DNA from 3 places in the Chryseobacterium paludis genome. Region 3 is predicted to be linked to each of the others. Evidence: riboswitches for the same ligand, from Rfam matches in the RefSeq annotation. Region 3 holds a riboswitch; each other region holds the start of a gene.

Region 1 (7,790 bases), 670 kb from region 3:
ATCAGTATAATTGCTGTTTTTGTTGTGATAGATATCATAGTTTAATAGCAATCTATCCTGACCAAGATCGAAGGTTAATCCTGACTTTGCAAAATAGCCACGACCAACCCTATCCGTATTACTTAGTAATAAGTCATTTTGATTCGAGTTTAGCATACTTTCACGATAATTCTGACCAAAATTCAATTGCCATCCGAAATATTTATTTCTGGCATTTAAATTTAAAGAATTAGTGGTTCTATTTCTGAATTTACCATAATTGCTAAAAGAATAGTTTCCTGAATAGGTTGCTGTTAGGTACTTATTAGCGTTTTTATTCGTAATGATATTCATGATTGCACCCCCTGAAGTTGCTGGAAATTCAGCTCCAGGTTGTGTAATGACTTCAATCCTGTCTACCGAATTAGCTGGCATTCCTTCCAGAAAAGAATTAAGTTCATTGGACGTAATATTCAAGGGACGCCCATTAAGATAGACATCAAGTATTTTTCCCTGATACATCATTCCTGCAATATCTGTTGAAACAAGCCCTGGAAGTTTTTTGATTCCTTCTAATACATTCCCGTTATTAAGCTGAGGTTGCTCAGAGAAATCGAAAATTGTTCGGTCTGCTTTCTGTTCAACGGCTTTTTTAGTTTTGGTCATTACAACCTCTTCAATTTGCTTTTCCTTTACCTGATTATTGGTCTTTTCCTGTGCATGTATAACTGTAATACCTAGAAAAGATAAAACGAGTATAATTTTTTTCATAATGTTTTTTTACTACTACTTGGTTAGACGCGTAAAAGTAAATTTTGTTACAAGATTCTTTTCTTGTATCATATGATATTTCCCTAAATGTGCCAAGAATACATTAAATTATAGACTCTAAGGACTTGGATTGATTTTGCGATTAATGTAATTTTTCCGTGAATTATTTTTTTATTTGCAAAATAGTTATATCTTTGCCCCATAATTATCAAGAATCTCATAGATGGGATAGCAACCTGCAAAACAAGCAAGGTGCTGAAATAGATAAGCCGACTCAGTTTCGGAAAAAATGTTTACTCTATTCTTCCCATCTTATAATTTTTGTTTTAAAGTATAAATCAATGTTTAAGAACACGGGAAATGACACCACAACAAATTTGACTTTTTGTCTTTTGAATACTGAAGCGAAGCTTCATTATTTCTATCAATATGCATATCATTATTCGATGTGTATGTGTTGCTGTTCTTAGCTTCCTTTAGTTTCTATTAACTAATAAAACCGTTTATCATTTCCTTTTTTAGCCTTGTACTTGCAGGGTTAGGAATTTCTATTGCTTAAAAGCTTTAAGCAGACAATCATTAATACAAAAAAGATAAAACACATGCGCAATTTTAAACACAGAAGTATCATCACTTCAGCCACCCTTATTTCGACATTTTACTACGCACAATCAGATACTATAAAATCTAAGAAAATAGACGAGGTGGTTCTACTTGGATCCAGAGGATCTGGTAGATCACTAACAGATACACCCGTTCCGGTAGATGTTATTAATATTTCAAAAATATTGAAACAAAGTCCGGTTAATAATATAAGTCAGGCCTTAAACTATATAGTCCCTTCTTTTTCTTCTACATCACATACTGTGAATGATGGAACCGATTTTGTCGATCCGGCACAACTAAGAGGGTTAGGACCGGATCAGGTTTTAGTCTTATTTAATGGAAAAAGAAGACACCAATCTTCACTGATTAACGTTACCCTTACACCTGGAAGAGGTTCTGTAGGAACAGACCTTAATGCTATTCCTGCTTTTGCATTGGATAAAATCGAAGTATTAAGAGACGGTGCTTCTGCACAATATGGTTCCGATGCGATTGCCGGAGTTGTCAATTTAGGTCTTAAAAAGAGATTAGGTTTTTCTGGTCAACTATTTTTGGGTGGATATGCTTCACCTGTTACCAATAATTTTTCGGGAGGCTTGGATGGAGAAACCATTTCCTTAGATCTTAATTATGGTTTTAAATTGGGGAAACAAGGTTTTTTTAATATTACCACATCAACGCAATATCGGGATCCTTATTCAAGAGCAGGGGTGAGAAATGGTGATATTTACAATGCCTATAATGCCATTAACTATAGAGCAGCACAAGATGGAGTGGACATTGATGGATTGTATAAAAATATTGGTAATACACCTAATAACCAACAGATTATCAATGCGATCAAGCAATATGCAACAAAAGTAAATTACTTTTCATCTGATTTACAGTCGCAAATTTCAAATGCAAATAGTATTTCAACATTACAGGGATTACTGGGTGGAGACGTTACTAATGATGAACTTGCTTACAGAGGATTAGAACGAAAAGATTTCAGTATCAGAGCTGGACAATCGAAACTGCAGTCGGCACAGGTGTACTATAATTCAGAAGTTCCTATTAATGATGACTGGAAAGTTTATTCTTTTGGTGGTTATAGCTACAGGTTAGGAAATGCGGGTGGTTTTTTCCGTTTACCAAATACGGAAAGGAATATCAATTTTATTACCCCTAACGGATATTTACCACAGATTGAAGCAACCATTAATGACTATTCTTATGCAGCTGGAATTAAAGGAAAATGGAATGGCTGGAATGTAGACCTAAGCAATACTTTTGGTAAAAACATATTCAATTTCGGAGTAGTAAATACTTTTAATTCTTCCCTGGTTAGTAACTCTCCAAGAAGTTTTGATGCCGGAGGTTTAGAGTTTTTACAGAACACACTTAATCTTGATTTCTCAAAAAAATATGATGTACTACATGGGCTAAACATAGCTTTTGGAGGAGAGTACCGTTACGAAAATTATAAAGTGAATGCGGGTAAAGAAAACTCTTATGCTTCTTATGATATTTTTGGAAATGTAGTAACAGTCAATACTCCTAAAAATGAGTTGGTAACCGATTTTTTTGGAAATACCAGACCTGCCGGTTCACAGGTATTTCCGGGTTTCAGCCCTGATAATGCAGTTTCTGGTAATAGAAATAGTGTTGCGGGATATTTGGATGTTGAACTGGAGCCAACTGATTGGTGGTTGGTAGAAGGAGCATTACGATATGAGAATTATTCAGATTTTGGATCAACATTCAATTATAAATTTGCGACCAATGTAAGATTGGTTGATAATTTCAATTGGAGAGGCGCTGTATCTACAGGTTTTAGAGCACCATCATTGGCTCAGATTTATTATAGTTCAACATCTACGTTGATTCAGCAGGGACAGACTACACAGGTGGGAACCTTTAGAAATAATTCTGAAGCGGCACAGGCTTTGGGAATTCCAAAATTGAAACAGGAAACTTCCCAATCTTATAGTACTGGGCTTACTTGGAAAGTTCCGAAACTGAATTTGGTCGTTACAGCAGATGTCTATTATATTAAAATTAAAGACAGAGTGGTATTAACTGACTTGTTTTCGCGACCGGATGGAACTTTCGCTCCGGGATCTGACCAAGCTGTTCTTCAAAATGCTTTTGATCTTGCCAGGGCGAGCGCTGCTAATTTCTTTGCTAATGCAGTTGATTCGCAAACAAAAGGACTTGATCTTACTATTTCACAGACCACGAGATTAGGTTCTGGAATTAGCCTGGAAAACTATTTTGGTTTCAATCTTAATCAGACCAAAAGGATTGGTGAGATCCATGCGTCTCCCAAGTTAGTAAGTCAAATTGATAGTTATTTTTCAGAGCCTAACAGAGTGTATTTTGAAGAAGCAGTTCCTCGTGTAAAAGCTACTCTTTCGAATGCTCTAAAATTTTCTGCCTTTAATGTTCTGGTAAGAAATTCTTTCTTTGGTAAGGTAACAGATGCTGATGTTTTGGATGCTAACTTTGATGGAGTTGTAGGTAAACAGGAACATTTTGTATTGAATAATCGCTTTGTAACCGATCTTTCTGTTGGATATGATTTTAATAAAAATGTTTCAGCAACAATAGGAAGTAATAATATATTCAATGTTATGCCTTCTAAAAATCCTCTTATCAATTCTTTAACTGCAGATAATCAGTTTGTTTATTCGAGACAGGTTTCCCAATATGGTATTGGTGGGAGATTTTTATTCGCAAGAGTTGAATTTAAATTTTAATAATATAATCCAAACTGGAAAAGAAAAAGCCTCGCATTTGCGAGGCTTTAATTATATAGAACTAAAATTTATTTAGTTTTCCTGTTTCTTGATAAGGTTTAGCGCAGAACCTGCTTTGAACCAGTCAATTTGTTGAGCATTGTACGTATGGTTTGCCATAATAATGTCTTTTGTTCCATCAGCATGTACAAATTCTAGTGTAAGCTGTTTTTCTGGGGCAAACTGATCAAGATCTAAGAAGTTAACAGTATCATCTTCTAAGATTTTATCATAATCAGCTTCATTAGCAAATGTTAACCCTAACATACCTTGTTTTTTAAGATTCGTTTCGTGGATTCGTGCAAATGATTTTACCAATACTGCTTTTACACCAAGATGTCTTGGTTCCATTGCGGCATGCTCTCTTGATGAACCTTCACCATAATTTTGATCTCCTACTACAATCGTAGGAATTCCAGCAGCTTTATAAGCTCTCTGTACAGCAGGAACTTCACCAAATTCACCTGTTAATTCATTTTTAACATGATTCGTTTCCATGTTGTAAGCATTGACAGCTCCAATCAACATGTTATTTGAAATGTTATCAAGGTGACCTCTATATTTCAACCATGGCCCAGCCATAGAAATATGGTCGGTTGTACATTTTCCGAAAGCTTTAATTAGAATTTTAGCTCCGGTAATGTTTTTACCATCCCAAGCTGGGAATTCTTCCAGCAATTGAAGTCTATCAGATGTAGGGCTTACCTTTACTACTACGGACGAACCATCTTCAGATGGAGCCTGGTAACCGTTGTCATCTACAGCAAATCCTTTAGCCGGTAATTCAGATCCTTTTGGCTCGTCAAGTCTTACCTGATCACCGTTTTCTGCAGTTAATGTATCTGTAATAGGGTTAAAGTCTAATCTTCCTGAAATTGCTACTGCTGCTACCATTTCTGGAGAAGCTACGAAAGCATGAGTATTTGGATTACCATCTGCTCTCTTTGCAAAGTTTCTGTTGAAAGAGTGGATGATTGAGTTTTTCTCTCCTTTATCAGCACCTTCTCTGTCCCATTGTCCGATACAAGGCCCACAAGCGTTCGTAAAGATTCTCGTGTTTTCAAATTTTCTGAAAGAATCTAAGAAACCATCTCTTTCTGCTGTGAATTTCACTTGCTCGGATCCAGGGTTGATTCCTAAGATTGCTTTTGGTTTTACTCCTTTTGCTACCGCATCTTCAACGATAGAAGCAGCTCTTGATAAATCTTCGTAAGAAGAGTTGGTACAAGAACCGATAAGAGCCCATTCAACTTCTAATGGCCATCCGTTAGCTTCAGCTTTAGCTCTGAATTCAGAAACAGGAGTTGCTAAATCTGGAGTAAAAGGTCCGTTTAAGTGAGGTGCCAGTTCTGAAAGGTTAATTTCGATTACTTGGTCAAAATATTGTTCAGGGTTTGCATATACTTCAGCATCACCAGTTAGGTGTTCTGCAATTTTGTCAGCCGCATCTACTACATCTTGTCTTCCTGTTGCTGCCAAGTATCTTCTCATTGAATCATCATATCCGAAAGTAGAAGTAGTCGCTCCGATTTCAGCACCCATGTTACAGATGGTTCCTTTACCTGTTGCTGAAAGAGATTCTGCTCCTTCTCCGAAATATTCTACGATACATCCTGTTCCCCCTTTTACGGTAAGGATTCCTGCCACTTTTAAGATCACATCTTTTGCAGAAGTCCAGCCACTCATTTTACCGGTTAATTTGATACCGATCAATTTAGGCATTTTAAGTTCCCAAGCCATTCCTGCCATTACATCTACCGCATCAGCACCACCTACTCCGATGGCTACCATACCAAGGCCTCCTGCATTTACCGTATGAGAGTCCGTACCGATCATCATACCTCCAGGGAAAGCATAGTTCTCCAATACAACCTGGTGAATGATACCAGCTCCCGGCTTCCAGAAGCCAATTCCATATTTATCACAAACAGAACTCAGGAAATTGAAAACTTCAGAGTTTTTGTTGATACCTTCCTGTAAATCTGATTCTGCACCTACTCTTGCCTGGATCAGGTGATCGGCATGAGCAGTTGAAGGAACAGCCACTTTAGCTTTTCCAGCCTGCATGAATTGTAAAAGTGCCATCTGCGCTGTTGCATCCTGCATGGCTACTCTGTCTGGAGCGAAATCTACATAAGAATTTCCCCTTTCATGTGCTTGTGTTGCATTTCCTTCCCAAAGGTGGGTGTATAATATTTTTTCAGATAGCGTAAGAGGTTTTGCCACGATTTGTCTTGCCGCAGCAATTCTCTCGGGGTAGCGCTCGTACACCTTTTTAATCATATCAATGTCGAAAGTCATATCTATTTTAATTTTTCTTTTTCAATAATTTTTTCCGGACTTTAATTTAAAAAATTTAAAATTAGGAGCAGAAATTCCTCAAATGTACTCATCAAATTCTATTCCTACCATTTAAAAATGGTATAAATAAGATGAATCATTAATATTTTTAATACCTATCAAGTTAAGGAAAAAATAATTTTTGAGCCGTTGACATAGGTTAAAATAATTCTACTGACTCTTAAATGGAAAGGTTCTAAATAAAAAAAGAAAGATTTCAAATCCAATGGATTAAAATCTTTCTTATATAATGTAAAACAGTCTTTTGACTTGTCATTTAATGCTGTTAATGACCAACCTGAACCAGTTCTTTAATAGGGGGTACAAACTTAGTCAGGTCAATGCCCTCAACTGCAGCTTTATATTCGTCTATGTTAGGAATTCTTCCAATGATAGCAGATAGAACAACAACCGGAGTTGATGCAAGTAGAGATTCTCCTTTTTTACGCTCAGAATCTTCAACTACTCTTCCTTGGAAAAGACGGGTAGAAGTCGCTAATACAGTATCTCCTTTAGCCGCTTTTTCCTGATTACCCATACAAAGGTTACATCCGGGGCGTTCAAGATACATCATGTTTTTATATTCAACACGAGCCTCGCCTTTAGGAGTATTATCATCAAATTCGAAGCCAGAGTATTTTTCTAAAAACTCCCAGTCTCCTTCTGCTTTTAATTCATCGATGATGTTGTATGTTGGTGCAGCTACAACAAGTGGAGCATTAAACTCAACTTTGCCTTGCTGTCTTTCAATATTTTTAAGCATTTGAGAAACAATTTTCAAATCTCCTTTGTGAACCATACAAGATCCAACAAAACCAAGATCTACTTTTTTCTCTCCTCCATAAAAAGAAAGCGCTCTGATCGTATCATGGGTGTATCGTTTAGAAACATCATCATTGTTTACATCAGGATCGGCAATCATTGGTTCTATAATCACATCAAGATCAACAACCACTTCAGCATAATACTTAGCATTTGCATCTGGAGTTAGAGCCGGTTTTTCACCTGATCTGATTTCAGCGATTCTCTTGTCAGCTTTGTTAATTAATCCCTGAAGAACCTGATTATGATTATCCATGCCTTTGTCAATCATGATCTGGATTCTGCCTTTTGCAATTTCCAATGATTCAATTAGGGTGCTATCTTCAGAAATATTGATAGAAGCTTTTGCCTTCATTTCGGCAGTCCAGTCTGTAAATGTGAATGCCTGGTCAGCAGGAAGCGTTCCAATGTGAACCTCGATGATTCTTCCCTGGAATACATTCTCTCCTCCAAACTGTTTAAGCATTTGAGCTTGTGTTGCATGAACCACAT
Region 2 (7,790 bases), 150 kb from region 3:
TGGAGAATCTGCTGTATAAGTTTTTTGGTTTTTCTTCTGCAAAACTCGCTCTCATATCTTCAGCATCCTGAAAAATAAAACTTGATGTAAGATATAAAGGCGTCGAATGTTCATCAAACTGAGTTCTTTCTGTCTGAGTTCTTATTGCAAATGTTTCAAAATTTTCCATATAGTTTTAATTCTAATAATGTAACAATATATCAATGTAACAGTTTACCAATGAAGCAATTCTTCTTTTCCGGGTAGCTATTGGTACATTGTTATACTGCTACATTCGTACATTAATTTATTTAGTTTCGCTTACTCTTAAAATATCTCCGAAAACCCCTCTTGCAGTTACTTGCGCTCCTGCTCCTGCACCCATAATCACAATCGGATTCTCACCATAACTTTCCGTGTAGATCTCAAAAATGGAATCTGAACCTTTTAGCTGGCCTAAAGCCGAGGTAGCAGGAACAGAAATCAATTTCACATCAAGCTGCCCCTTTTCCTTTTGTAAATCACCATGTAAGTCACCTACGTAACGTAATACATGATCCGAAGCCTGACCATCTTTGATATTCTGATATTCAGTATCCAATTCTTCCAGTCTGGAGATGAATTCGTTTTTCCCGATCGAGAGAAGGTCTTGAGGGATTAGGTTCTGAATATTTATATCACTGAATTCATTAATAAGATCAAGTTCTCTGGCTAAAATCAAAAGTTTTCTTGCTACATCATTTCCAGAAAGATCTTCACGAGGATCTGGTTCAGTAAAACCTTTTTCCATTGCCTCCCCTATAACTGTTGAAAACTTATCATTTCTAATAGAGAAATTATTGAAAATATAACTTAAAGAACCGGAGAATACCCCTTTTATTCTTGTAATATTTTCCCCTGAAAGGTGTAATAATTTTATCGTATCAATCAAAGGTAAACCAGCTCCTACATTAGTTTCATAAAGATAACGTCTGTTGTTTTTATTCAACGTATATCTTAGTTTACGATATTCTTCAATAGGTAGTGTATTGAATATTTTATTCGAAGAAACCAGATCAAATCCATTTTCTGCCAAGGCATGATAGTTTTTAACAAAGTCCTTACTTGCCGTATTATCAACTACTATTAAATTTTCCAATTGATTTTCTCTTGAAAAATTAATTAGCTCATCAACATTTGAAGGGCTTTCCGCTATTAAAACCTCATCATTCCAGTTACTGTCGAAACCTTTTTTATTGAATGCTATTTTCCTTGAGTTCGCAACTGCTACTACTTTAAGGTCAATTTTTTTTCGTCTTTTGATTTCTTCTGAAGATTGTAAAACCTGATCAATCAGAGTTTTTCCAACATTTCCATGTCCTATTATTGCCAGATGAACTGTTTTAGGTTTTTTTGATATTTCAGATTCGATGATATTTTTAGTTTTTTCGTCTTGTGAAGAGGTTACTACGATATTTACTCTTTTTTCGCTTGCTATTTGATTGAGAAGTAATGGGAATACATTATTTCTAGCCAACTCTGCAAGTACTTTATTAAGGTCTTCAGCTACAAAACCTAAGACAGAAACATTGTTAATACTGTAGATCTGAGAAACTTTCCCGGATTTTCTTTCTGATTCAAATTCATCAATGAGACAATTTACAGCCTTTTCAGAATCATCTTCGTGAACCAGAATTGATAATCCGTTTTCAATAGCCTGTTGTGAAATTACTCCAACACTAATCCGTGCTAAAGTAAGTGCTTTAAAAATTCTTCCATCAATACCGATTTCTCCCAGGAAATCTTCACCCTCAAATTTGATAATTGATCTATTTTTTAAAAATTTTATTTCGTTAGCATTTTTCATCTGTTCATTCTTTATTGTTTAGTGTTGCTACAGGAAATTTTGTGTTCGCTTAATTTCAGTCTGTAACAAGATGTTTTTAATGATATTATTTAATTGTTTATATTCCATTAGGAAGGCATCGTGCCCATGTATTGAGGTGATCTCGTGATAAGAAACATTCTCTTTTTTGCCTGTCAGTTTTTCAAAACACATCCGGATTTCTGAAGCAGGAAAGAATAGATCTGTATCAACGGAGATCAAGTCCATTCGTGCCTGAATTTTCTCCAACCTATTTTCTTCAGCGTTGATGTTCATAAGTAAATGATTCATTAGCTTGTAAGATTTCAAACTAAATCTTTCATTAAGAGCCTTTCCATGATAAACAAGCCAATCTTCTGATTCAAGCTTTTGTTTTTCTGTATTGTATTTATTTTGAAATCTGTCGTTTAAAGATTGTGGAGTCCTGTAACACAACATCGCATGAATTCTGGCTTTTTGTAATGGTTCATCATTTCCGTTCAATAAAAACTTCTGAACCAAACACTGAGCATGAAGCCAATCGTGTGTTTTAAAATCACAGGCAATAGGAATGAATATTTCAGCCAGTTGTGGATTTTTCACCAACATTTCCCAGCCTATTCCGCCTCCAAGAGAGCCTCCAATGATGGCGTACAAATTTTTAATATTTAAAAACTCAAGACCCTTTAAAAATATATTTGCAATATCTGAAGGTGTAAAGTCCTCATACTCATCAATTAAAAAATGATCATAACCGTTTCCTGGAATATTAAAACACAGAACGGTATAAGAATTAATATCAATAACTTCTCCTTCTCCCACTAACTGCTTCCACCAACCATTTTTCCCTGAAACATTTGAGTTTCCTGTTAAAGCGTGGTTAATTAAAATAATGGGTGCAGTAAACAATTCTTTCCCGAAGAGCTGATAACTCAACGGGATATGGTATTCCTTTCCGGAATAGGTTTGATACGAAAGATTAATATGTTTTAGTTCTGTTTTCAATTCTATTATATATTACTTATAACACAATTGAAAATGCCACGAGAAATGGCTGAAGAACTTCAGTAAGTTATCTGTCCAAAATAAATATTTGGTAGAACGTAGCACCTTCTTCGCTTGCACAAAGGGTTGCTAAGGTTTCATAGGGTCTAATCCCTCAACCTTTCTTGATAACATTTTCAATATTTGAATGATCGAGCTGCAAAGATAGTTCATTTTATTTTAAATTTTTACAAAAAAATATTTTTTTCTCAAAAACCCTCTAATTATAAGAGTTACAAGGATATGTTAAGAATTATTCAGATAGAAAAAATTGGAATTATTTTTCAAAAAAATTAACTTCGTAGTGAAAATGATGATTTATGACCGCAGAAAAACAAAGATTACAAGATATCAACTGGAAAAGTTGGGGCCCTTATGTAAGCAATAGACAATGGGGTAATGTTCGTGAAGATTATAGCCCTAATGGCAATGCCTGGAACTTTACAAACCACGACAAAGCTGAAAGTTATTCTTATCGATGGGGGGAAGAAGGAATTGCAGGAATATCCGACACCAAACAGCTTTTTTGCTTTGCTCTTTCGTTCTGGAACAAGAAAGATAAAATGGTAAAAGAACGTTTTTTTGGATTGAGCAACCCTCAGGGAAATCATGGGGAAGATATCAAAGAAATCTTTTACTACCTGGACAACACTCCTACACATAGCTATATGAAGATGGTATACAAGTATCCCATCAATGAATTTCCTTATGACCATCTGGTTTCTGAAAATGGAAAACGCAGCAAAAAAGAGGCTGAATATGAAATTATTGATACAGGAATTTTTGATAATAATGAATATTTTGACATTTTTATTGAATATTGCAAGGCAGAAACCAATGACATTCTGGTACGGGTTTCTATCCATAACAGAAGCCAACAGGATGCACCTATAATCGTAGCTCCAACCGCATGGTTCAGAAATAACTGGAAATGGGGTTACAATACTTATAAAGGCATGTTGAATGCTTCAAATGAAGGCTGTATTGATATCAATCACGACAGTGTTTCTATTAAAAAGTTTTATTCAAGAAATACAAATGCAAGAAGTGCCTTTTGTGATAATGAAACAAATACACGGAAATTATATGGAGTCCCATTTATTGAAAACACCTATTTCAAAGATGGAATAAATGATTATATCATTCATAAAAGTAATAGTATCAATCCTGAAAAAAGAGGATCAAAAGCTTCTTTTATCATCGATGAAATAATTGGCGGTGGCCAGTCAAAAACTTTTGATTTCAGATTATCACCCGAAGATACGGATGAGCCTTTTTACCAGTTTGAAGAAATCTTCAATACCCGAATTGCCGAAGCAAATGAATTTTATAATGAAGTTCAGCACGATGTAACCAATGAGGATGAAAGAAATGTTCAAAGGCAGGCTTTCGCAGGATTACTTTGGAACAAACAGTTTTACCACTACAACGTTGGAAAATGGCTAAAAGGAGACCCCAATTTTGATGCACCACGGGATTTCTATAACTACGTAAGAAATACAGAGTGGAATCATATGCATAATAAGGATATAATTTCCATGCCTGATAAATGGGAATACCCTTGGTATGCAACCTGGGATCTGGCCTTCCATTGCGTTCCTTATGCATTGATCGACGCACAATTTGCAAAAAACCAACTTCTTCTATTAACAAAGGAATGGTATATGCACCCCAACGGGCAGCTTCCTGCTTATGAATGGAACCTCAGTGATGTAAATCCACCTGTTCACGCATGGTCTTGTTTCAGGGTTTTTAAAATTGATGAAAAAACAAATGGCAAACCAGACTTGTTGTTCCTTGAAAAAGTTTTCCAGAAATTACTTCTGAATTTTACATGGTGGGTGAACCGTAAGGATAAAAATGGTAAGAATATTTTTGGTGGCGGTTTCTTGGGACTCGATAATATTGGTGCATTCGACCGAAATATGGAACTCAAAGATGGCGAACATCTGGAACAGGCAGACGGTACGAGCTGGATGGCAATGTATGCCTTGAATATGATGAGAATAGCTATGGAGCTGGCTCAATATTACCAGGTATATGAGGATATGGCCATTAAATTCTTTGAACATTATCTTTATATTGCAGAAGCTATGGAAAATATGGGTGATGGCAAGGAAGGATTATGGAATGAAGAGGATGGATTTTTCTATGATGTACTCCAATTAGGTGATGGTGAAAGTGTAACCCTTCGCTTGAGAAGTATTGTTGGGCTTATTCCACTATTCGCTGTAGAGATCATCGATCACGGGTTACTGGAAAAAATGCCTAACTTTAAAATAAGAATGGAATGGGTTCTTAAAAACAAACCAGAACTTACAAAATTAGTTTCTCATTGGGATGAAGAAGGCCACGGAAGAAAGCACTTAATGAGCATTTTACGCAAAAACAGATTATCAAAAGTTCTTACCAGAATGCTCGATGAAAAAGAGTTTTTAAGTTCCTATGGAATCAGGGCGATGTCAAAAGTATATGAAGAAAATCCTTTTATATTCTCCGTTCATGGTACTGAAAACGTTGTTTATTATACACCGGCAGAAAGTGACAGCAGGATGTTCGGAGGAAATAGTAACTGGAGAGGACCCATTTGGTTTCCGATTAATTTTCTAATCGTAGAAAGTCTTCAGCGATTTCATTTCTATTATGGGAATAGCTTAAAAGTGGAACTACCAACGGGAAGTGGAGACAAAAGAAACCTTGAAGAAGTGGCCCAGAATATCAGCAATAGACTTTGCTCGATATTTTTAAAAGATGAACAGGGCCAAAGGGCTTTTAATGGTGGAAATAATAAGTTTAATTATGATGAGCATTTTAAGGACTATATCACTTTTTATGAATATTTCCATGGTGACAATGGTCGTGGAGTTGGTGCATCACATCAAACAGGCTGGACCGCTACTGTAGCCAAACTTATGAAACCAAGATAAGATAAAACACCTAAAATACTTCTTTTCAAAAAGGAGTATTTTTTTTAGTTAGACACCAATCCCTGCCGTTCCTCTTTATTAAAAAGTTCTCTTATTCATGAGAACACATATGCTTACATTACATAAAAATACTTAGCCTTATATTTTAATGAAAATTTAATAATCAATTTGAAATTATGATGAATTATTAATAAAACAATCTTTATCTTAGCATAACAAACTTAAAAGTATTTTTTATGAAAGGAAAACTACTACCTGCTGCATGCCTGGTATTATCAAGCATGTTCATTCATCAGATTAATGCTCAGGAATATCAACCTATTCCCATCCAAAGTGGATATAATGCTGATGTTATCGCGAATGGAATTGGAAGTTCAACGACTTCTACTAACAATGATGTAGATGGTGTCAATTATGCCTTTGTTTCGAGAGACTTTCAATTAACTTCTACCAGCACACCATTGACGTATGGTTTACCTATTAGTGGAATGTTCAATTCTGCCGTCAGCTCTACCCCTGGATTAGGTTATCAATTAGCTTCTTACAGTGGCAATAATGTTTTAAGACTTGAAAATACAGCTGATTCAGGAACTCTTACCTTTTCGACACCTATCCCGGCAATAAACTTATATATGCTGGCAACAGGAGGCAGCGGAGCCTGTACCGTGGATGTAAGCGTTAACTTCGCCGACTCCTCAACACAGTCATTTACCGGAATCAATATTTCCGATTGGTATTACGCAGCAAATTTTGCCATTCAGGGGATAGGAAGAATTAACCTCAATAATGACAATTTGGAATCTGGTGGTGGAACAGAACCCCGATTGTATCAAATCCCTCTTGCTATTGATGCTGCTAATCAGTCTAAAAACATCCAAAGTGTAACTATCACAAAAACCGGTACTGGCGGAATTCCAAATATTTTTGCATTCTCCGCCGATGTATATAGTTCCTGCCCTTCACCTTCAAATATTACGTATACTTCTACAATGAATAGTGCAACTTTAAGCTGGACAGCGCCAGCAACAGCGCCATCTTCAGGTTACGATTACTATTACAGCAGCACACCAACGGCACCAACTGCAACTACAACTCCTACAGGAAGTGTTGCCGCTGGTACCACTACCGCAACCCTGAACTCATTAACCACAGGGGAGACTTACTATTTTTGGGTGAGATCAAATTGCGGTGGAACTAAAGGATTCTGGAAAATGAAAGAATTTACGGTAGGACAGATATCTTCTACTTATACAATCGGAGATATTAATACGATGTACAATATAAACCCAACAATAACAGCAACCACCAATTGCGCTGGAGCTGTAACCGTTAGTGTACCTACTGGTTATAAAATAAAATCTACCGCTGTTTCTTATACAATGTCTACTGTCGCAAACGGGTGGATGTCTGAGCAAAGAAGTTTACTAGTTTGTTTAAATAATAACACCTCCGAAACAGCAATAACAAGTGGTTCAGGTGGTAATTCAGGAACCTATTCTTATAACAGAACGGCACTGTCTTTAGCAAATGACCTTACCGGAGATGTCAATTTTGAACTTAGAGCCTGGAGAACTTATGGCAGTTCGGATTGTAATGCAGATTATAACAAGGTTGACAATAACACATTTACAGTTACAGTAACACTGGAACCTCTTATCCTGGCTGTAAATGAAGTAAATGCTAAAGCTAAAGAAAGACTAGCTTACCCTAACCCTTTCACTGATGTTCTCTTTCTTGAAAATTTTGCAGATATAAAACGTATTACCCTTACTGATCTTTCAGGAATTACCGTAACAACAATTGACAACCCTTCCTCAACGATACATTTAGGCGGAGTTAAATCAGGAGTTTATATCTTAACTGCAACCATGAAAGACGGTTCTTTTAAAAGTTCTAAAATAATTAAAAAATAAAACTAACAACCATCAATAATAAAAAAACCGGATTGACTATCCGGTTTTTTTATTTTGTCTTATATCTAGAATTAAATCTTTTCA
Region 3 (7,790 bases):
ACTTCCTGAAGAAGAAACATCCAGATAATGAAAGGCATAACTTTCACCTGATTGTTCCTGCGTCTGGCCATGTCCCCAAATCCACTCCGCATTGGTAATATCATTAAATCCATCTTTATATTTTTCAGCGGCCATTAATGGAAATCCTGCTTTTGCTATTTGTGCAGCAGTAACCGCTTTAGCCCATTCTCCAGTATTCAGATAAGTTCTTGCCAACAGTCCGTTTACAACAGACCTGTCAATTTTATCCTTATTATTTCTGGTATAATTCTGCAACAAATTACTGGCTTCTGAAAGGTCATTTTTAATTAAAGTATAGATTTCCTCAAGGGTGGCTCTTTTCTTTCCTACCGAATTCGTTGTAGTAGGTTCAGTATAAATAGGCGCTACCAAAGCATTTTTATCTTTTAAATAACTGAACTGATAAAAACTAGCTAAATTCAAATAACAAAAAGCACGTAAAGCTTTTGCCTGCCCCTTAACCTGATCTTTTTTGGACTGACTCCCTTCTACTCCATCAATTCTTGCTATCACATTATTCATATTATTGATCGTGGAATATAACATACTCCAGATAAATTGCGAGCGACTTCCAGTATTGTTTACCAGATCGGTAAATGCATACGGGGATGCAAATCCATATTTATTTGTGAGAACCGCAACATCACTTCCCATAGCATCACTTGTTCTCAGCACAGTGGAATAACCAATATTAGCATAGGTAGTTCCATCATCATTAAATTTTGCCCAAGCTCCATTAATAACCGTTTCTGCACTTTCAGCAGTTTTAAAAACTTCTGCTTCATTTGCCTGGTTAGTAGGTGCTGTTTCCAGATCATTTGCACAACTGGAAAAAGACAGCGCTGCAATTATAAAGGCTATATATTTTATTTTTTTCATTGCTTTAATTTTAATTTTTAAAGGGTTGCCTGAAGGCCAAAAGTTATTGTTCTCATTGCAGGGTACCTATAATAGGTCGTTCCATCGAGCGTCTGCTCCGGATCCATTCCTTTATGCTTATAAAAAGTAAGTAGATTTTCAGCCTGAAGATAAATTCTAAATTTCTTTAAACCTAACTTCCCAAAATAGTCTGAAGGCAGTGTGTATCCAATGCTTACATTTTTCACTCTGGCATAGGTACCCGAATACAGGAACCTTGAAGATGCAGATGTCCAGTTGTTTGTTTTCGTACTTAAAGCCGGTACATCAGTATTTGGATTTTCCGGCGTCCACCTGTTGATCATTTCAGCACTCCAGGCTCTTCCTGCACTGCTTCCATTAGACATTAGCATCGTGTAATCCGTATCAAGGATCTTACCTCCAACACTGAATGTTACCAATCCTGAAAAATCAAAGTTTTTATAGGTTATGCTTGTGGTCAATCCACCGGAAAACTTAGGTAAAGAAGACCCTTGTAAGGTTTTTGTAGCTTTTGCATACTCTGAAGTTGTCCCTTCCACTGTATTTCCATTCGCATCCTGGTAGATGTATTTCCATAAAGGAGACCCATTGCCTGGATCAACACCCACCCATTCAGGAATAAAGAAATCATAGACTGAACCTCCAACCTGTAATAATTTGGTTCCTGTAACAATAGATCCTTTTGGAAGTTTTGTGATTTTATTTTTCAGAGTGGTTAAATTAAGATCAACGTCCCACTGGAAATCATCTGTTTTAACAGGTGTAGTAAATAATGAGAATTCAAACCCTGTATTTTTCAATTCACCAATATTGGCAGAATACCCGGTAAAACCAAGAGAAGGAGCTAATGGTCTGTCAAATAAAAGATCCTTACTCTGGCGTTGGAAATATTCTACATTCCCTTTAACTCTATTGTTAAGTATTGCAAACTCTAATCCTACATTTAAATTGAGATTTGTCTCCCATTTTAAATTCGGAGTTGGAAGTCTGCTTGCTACAGTTCCTCCTTCACCAAGATTATTGTAAAATGCATATAAACTCTGATAAGCGTAATATGTACTTAATTTATCATTTCCCTGACCTCCGTAACTTGCACGAAGAGTAAGCTGATTAAAGAAATTCAAATTCTTAATAAAATTTTCATTTGAGGCTTTCCATGAACCTCCCACAGACCAGAAAGTCCCCCATCTATTTTCAGGTGAAAATCTTGAAGAACCATCCGCTCTTACAGACCCTGAAATAAAGTAAGTGTTTTTAAAATCATATTCTGCTTTACCTAAAAAACTCAATAGACCTAATTTATCACTATTCCCACTGAATCCTCCCAACAGGGCAGCTGCATCCGGCTCATAATAATAAGGCAGAGAAAACTGACTTCTGTTTCCAGATATTGTTTGATATTCATAATGATAAAATTCCTGCCCTGCCAGAATATTGAAATGGTGCTGGTTGAATTTTTTATCATAGGTCAAAATATTACTGGTTGTATAAGATAGGGTTCTCGAATTTGTTTTCGTTACAGAACCACCTATTTCACTCCCCTCGCCCAACAATGGATTAGAATAATAATGTCCATTATAATTGACCAGGTCAACTGAGAAGCTTGATTTAAATTTTAACTCTGGTAAAAAAGTAAAGTCTAAAAATCCTTTTCCTGAAAAGTTATCTTCTCTGTTTTCGTTTTTATCTAAAGGTAAAGTTGCAGCAGCATTTTGATTCTGTAAAGCACTTGTTGGTCTGTATTTTCCAAAGTCATAGATATTGTTTCCATTGGCATCCAGTCTGTAACTTCCATCCGGATTTCTTTCATAATATGGATAAAAAGAAGGAATTACTCTTGCTGCATTAATGATATTATCTGTTCTTGAATCTGAAGAAGGTGGAGCCTCCTGAAGACTATTGGTATAACTTAAATTAGCACCAATAGTTAACCATTTTTTGACTTCATTATTAATTTTTAATCTGGTGCTGTATTTTTTAAAACCAGAACCAATGGCAATTCCTTTATCATCCAAATACCCTAATGAAAAAAAGTAATTCCCTTTCTCATTTCCACCGCTGAAATCAAGATCGACTTGATTTCTTGAAGCTACTCTCTGAAGAATATCCCGCCAGTCATCATTCCATAAAGCCTTAGCTCCAGGTAAAAGCTTTCCATCGGTTCCTACTGGCTGAGCATAATTTGGTCCATAAGGATTAATTCCCAATTCGTTCACCAAATTGTTTGTAGCCATCTGTGCTGCCTGTTGTGAAGATATCTGAGTTGATTGATATCCATTCCTCAAAGCTTCCCAATACAATTGAAAATACTGATCTGTATTTACCTGCTCATAATCTTTTACTGCTCTGCTGGAAAAACCCTGGCTCATATTAAAGTTGATTCGAGGCTCGCCTTTTTTTCCGGATTTTGTTGTTACTATTATAACACCATTTGCCCCTCGTGATCCATATAAAGAACTCGCTGTAGCATCTTTCAAAACACTGATAGACTCAATATCATTTGGACTGATAGAATTAATGTTTCCATCAAAAGGAATTCCATCTACAACAAATAAAGGATTGCTCGAAGCACTGATAGATCCGATCCCTCTGATACGTATCGTTGCTGTGGCTCCAGGTTGTCCGGAGGAACTTACTGCCTGCAGTCCTGCCACTTGCCCTTCCAGTGCCTTGGTAATATTAGTAACTGGTCTGTTATTAATCTTTTCACTTGAGATTGTTGCTACAGAACCTGTATAACTTGTTTTTTTTGCTTTACCGTAAGCAACTACGACAACTTCATCAATATCTTTTTCCCGAAGTGTATCTTTTTTAGGCTTTGTTTCCTGACCATTCACACTCATAATTCCTAAGAAAAACAAAGCACTTGGTGGAATCCAAATTTTAGCCTTAAATAAATTTTTACTAACCATAATCAATTTTATTTATGAAATATTAAAAAATAACCCTTTGCGGAAAAGACAGCAAAGGGCATCAATAAATTTGATTAACCTAATGCTTATTTTCCCTTAAAAGGCTGAATGTAACACCTTGCATTATGCAGGTTGTTAAGATTTCACAGGGTCAGTTCCCTCCATCTTTCTTTATAAGCCGATCGAAATATGGTTGCAAATCTAAAAACAATTAGTCTATAAAACAAGTAGACTATTAAATTTTTTATTAAAATTTCTCAAAAATTAACTAAATTTTTACATAAACTGCCTATCAATAGACCTTTAGAAAAAATGTTAATTTTTCAAACATGAGAAATATCATTAAAAATAATGTAATCCACCTAATTGAAATAAAAGACAGAAATATAAATGCTAATCAAAAAAACTTTTTAATTTTATAGTATGAAAATTTTAATTGTAAACGGTCCAAATCTTAATTTGCTAGGAACGAGAGAACCGGAAATTTACGGAACAATTTCAATGGCGGAATATTTAGATAAATTACGATCGGAATTTCCTACCCAAGAGCTGAATTATTATCAATCTAACATTGAAGGTGAACTGATCAACAGACTTCAGGAAGATAATTTTGATGCTTTAGTAATAAATCCGGGAGCTTTTACCCACTATTCTTATGCTATAGCTGATTGTTTAAAAAACATTCAAAAGCCTAAAATTGAAGTCCATATCAGCAACATTTATAAAAGAGAAGAGTTTCGTCAGAAGTCTGTGACTGCTGCATATACTGATGCAGTATTATCAGGCTTTGGCTTACAAGGTTACAGATTAGCGCTGTTGAGCTTTTAATTTTTGGTCACAAAAGAAAAAAATAAAAAAGCCTCATCAATGATGAGGCTTTAATTTTATATTAAGATGGTTTGTCTTAAATTGTTTGTTCCTGTAATTGCGGACCTGAAGCAATAAGCTTTTTCCCCTCTTCAGTATTACAATACTGTTCGAAGTTTTTAATGTATCTTGAAGCTAGATCTTTTGCTTTTTCTTCCCATTCAGTTGCATCATTATATGTATTTCTAGGATCTAGAATACCTTCCGTAACATTTGGTAAAGAAGTAGGAATCTCTAAATTCATAATTGGAATTCTCGTCTTAGGAGCATTTTCGATAGACCCATCAATGATCGCATCAATAATGGCTCTTGTATCTTTTAAAGAAATTCTTTTACCAGTACCATTCCAACCTGTATTTACCAAATAAGCTTTTGCACCGTGTTCTTTCATTTTACCAATCAGTGTTTTAGAATACATTGTTGGGTGTAATGTTAAGAATGCCTCACCAAATGCAGGTGAGAACGATGGTTCTGGAGAAGTAATTCCTCTTTCAGTTCCAGCTAATTTAGAAGTGTATCCACACAGGAAGTGATACTGAGCTTGGTTTTCATCCAATATAGAAACCGGAGGTAATACTCCGAACGCATCAGCAGAAAGATAAACTATCTTTTTTGCATGTCCGGCCTTAGAAGGCAAAACAATCTTGTTGATATGATAAATCGGGTAAGAAACTCTTGTATTTTCCGTGATTGAACCATCTGTATAATCAGAAACCCCATTATGAACAACAACATTTTCTAAAAGTGCATCTCTCTTAATCGCTCTGAAAATATCCGGTTCTTTTTCTTCTGATAAATCAATTACTTTAGCATAGCAACCACCTTCGTAATTGAATACTCCATTATTATCCCAACCGTGTTCGTCATCACCAATCAGATATCTTTTAGGATCTGCAGATAAAGTCGTTTTTCCTGTTCCGGAAAGACCAAAGAATAAGGCAACATCTCCTTCTTCACCTACATTTGCAGAACAGTGCATTGATGCCATACCTTTCAAAGGAAGATAATAATTCATCATAGCAAACATTCCTTTTTTCATTTCTCCTCCATACCATGTTCCACCAATGATCTGAAGTTTTTCAGTAAGGTTGAACATTACAAAGTTCTCAGAATTTAATCCCTGAGCCTCCCAGTTTGGATTAGTTGTTTTAGACCCATTCACTACAGTGAAATCCGGCTCTCCAAAGTTTTCCAGCTCAAAATGAGATGGACGGATGAACATATTAGTAACGAAATGCGCCTGCCATGCAACTTCTACAATGAATCTTACTTTAAGTCTTGTATCAGCATTTGTTCCACAAAAAGCATCTACAACATAAATTTTCTTAGAAGAAGAAAGTTGGTTTAGCACTAATTCTTTACAAGACTGAAAGATTTCTGCTGTTGTAGGTAAATTCACTTTACCATCCCAGAAAATTGTGTCTCTTGTAACATCATCCTGAACAATATATCTGTCTTTAGGAGAACGGCCTGTAAAAATTCCCGTTTTTACTGATACTGCACCAGATTCCGTAAGTTCAGCTCTTTCAAAACCCTGATTTTCGGGAGAAACTTCTGCTTGAAATAATTCCTCATAAGAAGGATTATATATTACTTCATAGTCTCCTTTAATCCCTAATTTTTGTAAATCCTGGATGATTTTAGCGTGTTTCATTTTACTTATATTTTCTATTTCTTTTTTTAGTCCAACAAAATTAAATATTAATTTATTGTTAAAGGTGGTTAAATATAATGATATAAGTCAGAATGACAAAGAAAAATGAAGAGTTGTAAATTGTTGTTTATGAGTTAATTATATTATCCCAATCAAAAATAGTATTAAAACCTTTTCCCCGAAAATAGTCCTTAAAGCCCCTGAATTTGGCACTCATCACAAAATCACCTCCCCATGCGCCCAAACTTTTTACAAAAAAGGGACAGTCTTCAAAAAGCCGATCCTTAACTGTTGGCATGTTCAGAAAGTGAGAAATTTTTTGTTCGTGAATCTCCATTAATCGTGAAAAATTATCCAATTTATTGCACAATAAAATTTCTTTTGTAAGATTTGAGAACTCTTCGATTAATTCATCAGATTTTACTTTAGATTTATAAAGATTAATAGCCTCTCTACTGTCTTGTTTCTGATTTAAATGAATAAAGATCAATTCATCTTTGAAAACAGGATTGAAGGTTACCTTTTTATAGTGTATTTCGGGTTTGTTTTGGTAAAGAACTGCAGATTTCTCTTTTGCAACAGCGATATCATAACCACTTCCGCCTAAGCTCATGGTATTTAACTGAAAAGCATTTATTCCTGCCCACTCGGAAAGATTATTCATTAAGGTAGAACTGCTTCCCAATCCAAAATCGGAAGGAAACTGAAGATTTGTTTTTAAATAATAGGAATCTGTTCCAGCAAGTTTGCTATTTGAAAGTTGTTGTACATTCTTTAAAGTTTTTACAATAAACTCTGCACTTATAGGAATATTGGTATCCAGGATCTGCCACTCTTTATAATCAATGACGGCTTCTAACCAAAGTTTATTCTGATGATAGGCTTTCCAGAAAATTAATGACTTCTGATCATTTTTTTCATCAAAAAAAAACTCTTGTCCTAGTTTGGTTGGTACCGCTAGGACAAGAGCTCCATCTATTGCGAAATATTCTGAAGTCAGCATCAGCTTTCCTGGTGAAAATATCTCGCCCATATTATTTTGTTTAGATTGCAGAAGCAACGTCTACAGAACCATCAATCTTTTTGATCAATCCTTGAAGCGTCTTTCCTGGTCCAACTTCTACGAAGTTAGAAGCACCATCTTTAATCATATTCTGAACAGATTGCGTCCACTTTACAGGACCTGTTAGTTGTGCAATCAAGTTTTGTTTAATTTCGTCAGGGTTAGTAACCGCTGTTGTTGTAATATTCTGATAAACCGGAATAGTTGCTTTTCTAAATTTGGTAAGCTCAATTGCAGCAGCTAATTTCTCTTGTGCCGGCTGCATCAATGGAGAATGGAAAGCACCATTTACAGGTAATAATAACGCTCTTTTAGCACCTGCCTCTTTTAATTTTATACAAGCCTCTTCTACAGCTGCTGTTTCTCCGGAAAT

The links. A riboswitch is a leader RNA that binds a small molecule or an ion and turns the genes downstream of it on or off. The one in region 3 is predicted to bind S-adenosylmethionine.
Region 1: it holds a riboswitch for S-adenosylmethionine, as region 3 does, so the genes downstream of both, NG806_RS14350 (TonB-dependent receptor plug domain-containing protein) here and NG806_RS17445 (SusC/RagA family TonB-linked outer membrane protein) in region 3, are expected to answer to the same signal.
Region 2: it holds a riboswitch for S-adenosylmethionine, as region 3 does, so the genes downstream of both, NG806_RS23005 (alpha/beta fold hydrolase) here and NG806_RS17445 (SusC/RagA family TonB-linked outer membrane protein) in region 3, are expected to answer to the same signal.

Annotation. Positions count from the first base shown of each region.
Region 1 covers NZ_CP099966.1:3,176,021-3,183,810, reverse strand. Annotated here, with positions in the region: gene NG806_RS14355 (TonB-dependent receptor domain-containing protein) at 1-750, opposite strand, end outside; SAM-I-IV-variant riboswitch at 951-1,050, shown strand; gene NG806_RS14350 (TonB-dependent receptor plug domain-containing protein) at 1,353-4,097, shown strand; gene NG806_RS14345 (aconitate hydratase) at 4,170-6,437, opposite strand; gene NG806_RS14340 (bifunctional aconitate hydratase 2/2-methylisocitrate dehydratase) at 6,763-7,790, opposite strand, start outside.
Region 2 covers NZ_CP099966.1:3,993,334-4,001,123, reverse strand. Annotated here, with positions in the region: gene NG806_RS18185 (O-succinylhomoserine sulfhydrylase) at 1-169, opposite strand, end outside; gene NG806_RS23010 (ACT domain-containing protein) at 287-1,825, opposite strand; gene NG806_RS23005 (alpha/beta fold hydrolase) at 1,853-2,827, opposite strand; SAM riboswitch class I at 2,892-3,001, opposite strand; gene NG806_RS18175 (MGH1-like glycoside hydrolase domain-containing protein) at 3,187-5,793, shown strand; gene NG806_RS18170 (T9SS type A sorting domain-containing protein) at 6,030-7,706, shown strand; gene NG806_RS18165 (OsmC family protein) at 7,778-7,790, opposite strand, start outside.
Region 3 covers NZ_CP099966.1:3,844,299-3,852,088, reverse strand. Annotated here, with positions in the region: gene NG806_RS17450 (RagB/SusD family nutrient uptake outer membrane protein) at 1-900, opposite strand, end outside; gene NG806_RS17445 (SusC/RagA family TonB-linked outer membrane protein) at 918-3,833, opposite strand; SAM riboswitch class I at 3,917-4,013, opposite strand; gene NG806_RS17440 (type II 3-dehydroquinate dehydratase) at 4,257-4,661, shown strand; gene pckA (phosphoenolpyruvate carboxykinase (ATP)) at 4,738-6,354, opposite strand; gene NG806_RS17430 (GYDIA family GHMP kinase) at 6,482-7,387, opposite strand; gene fabD (ACP S-malonyltransferase) at 7,398-7,790, opposite strand, start outside.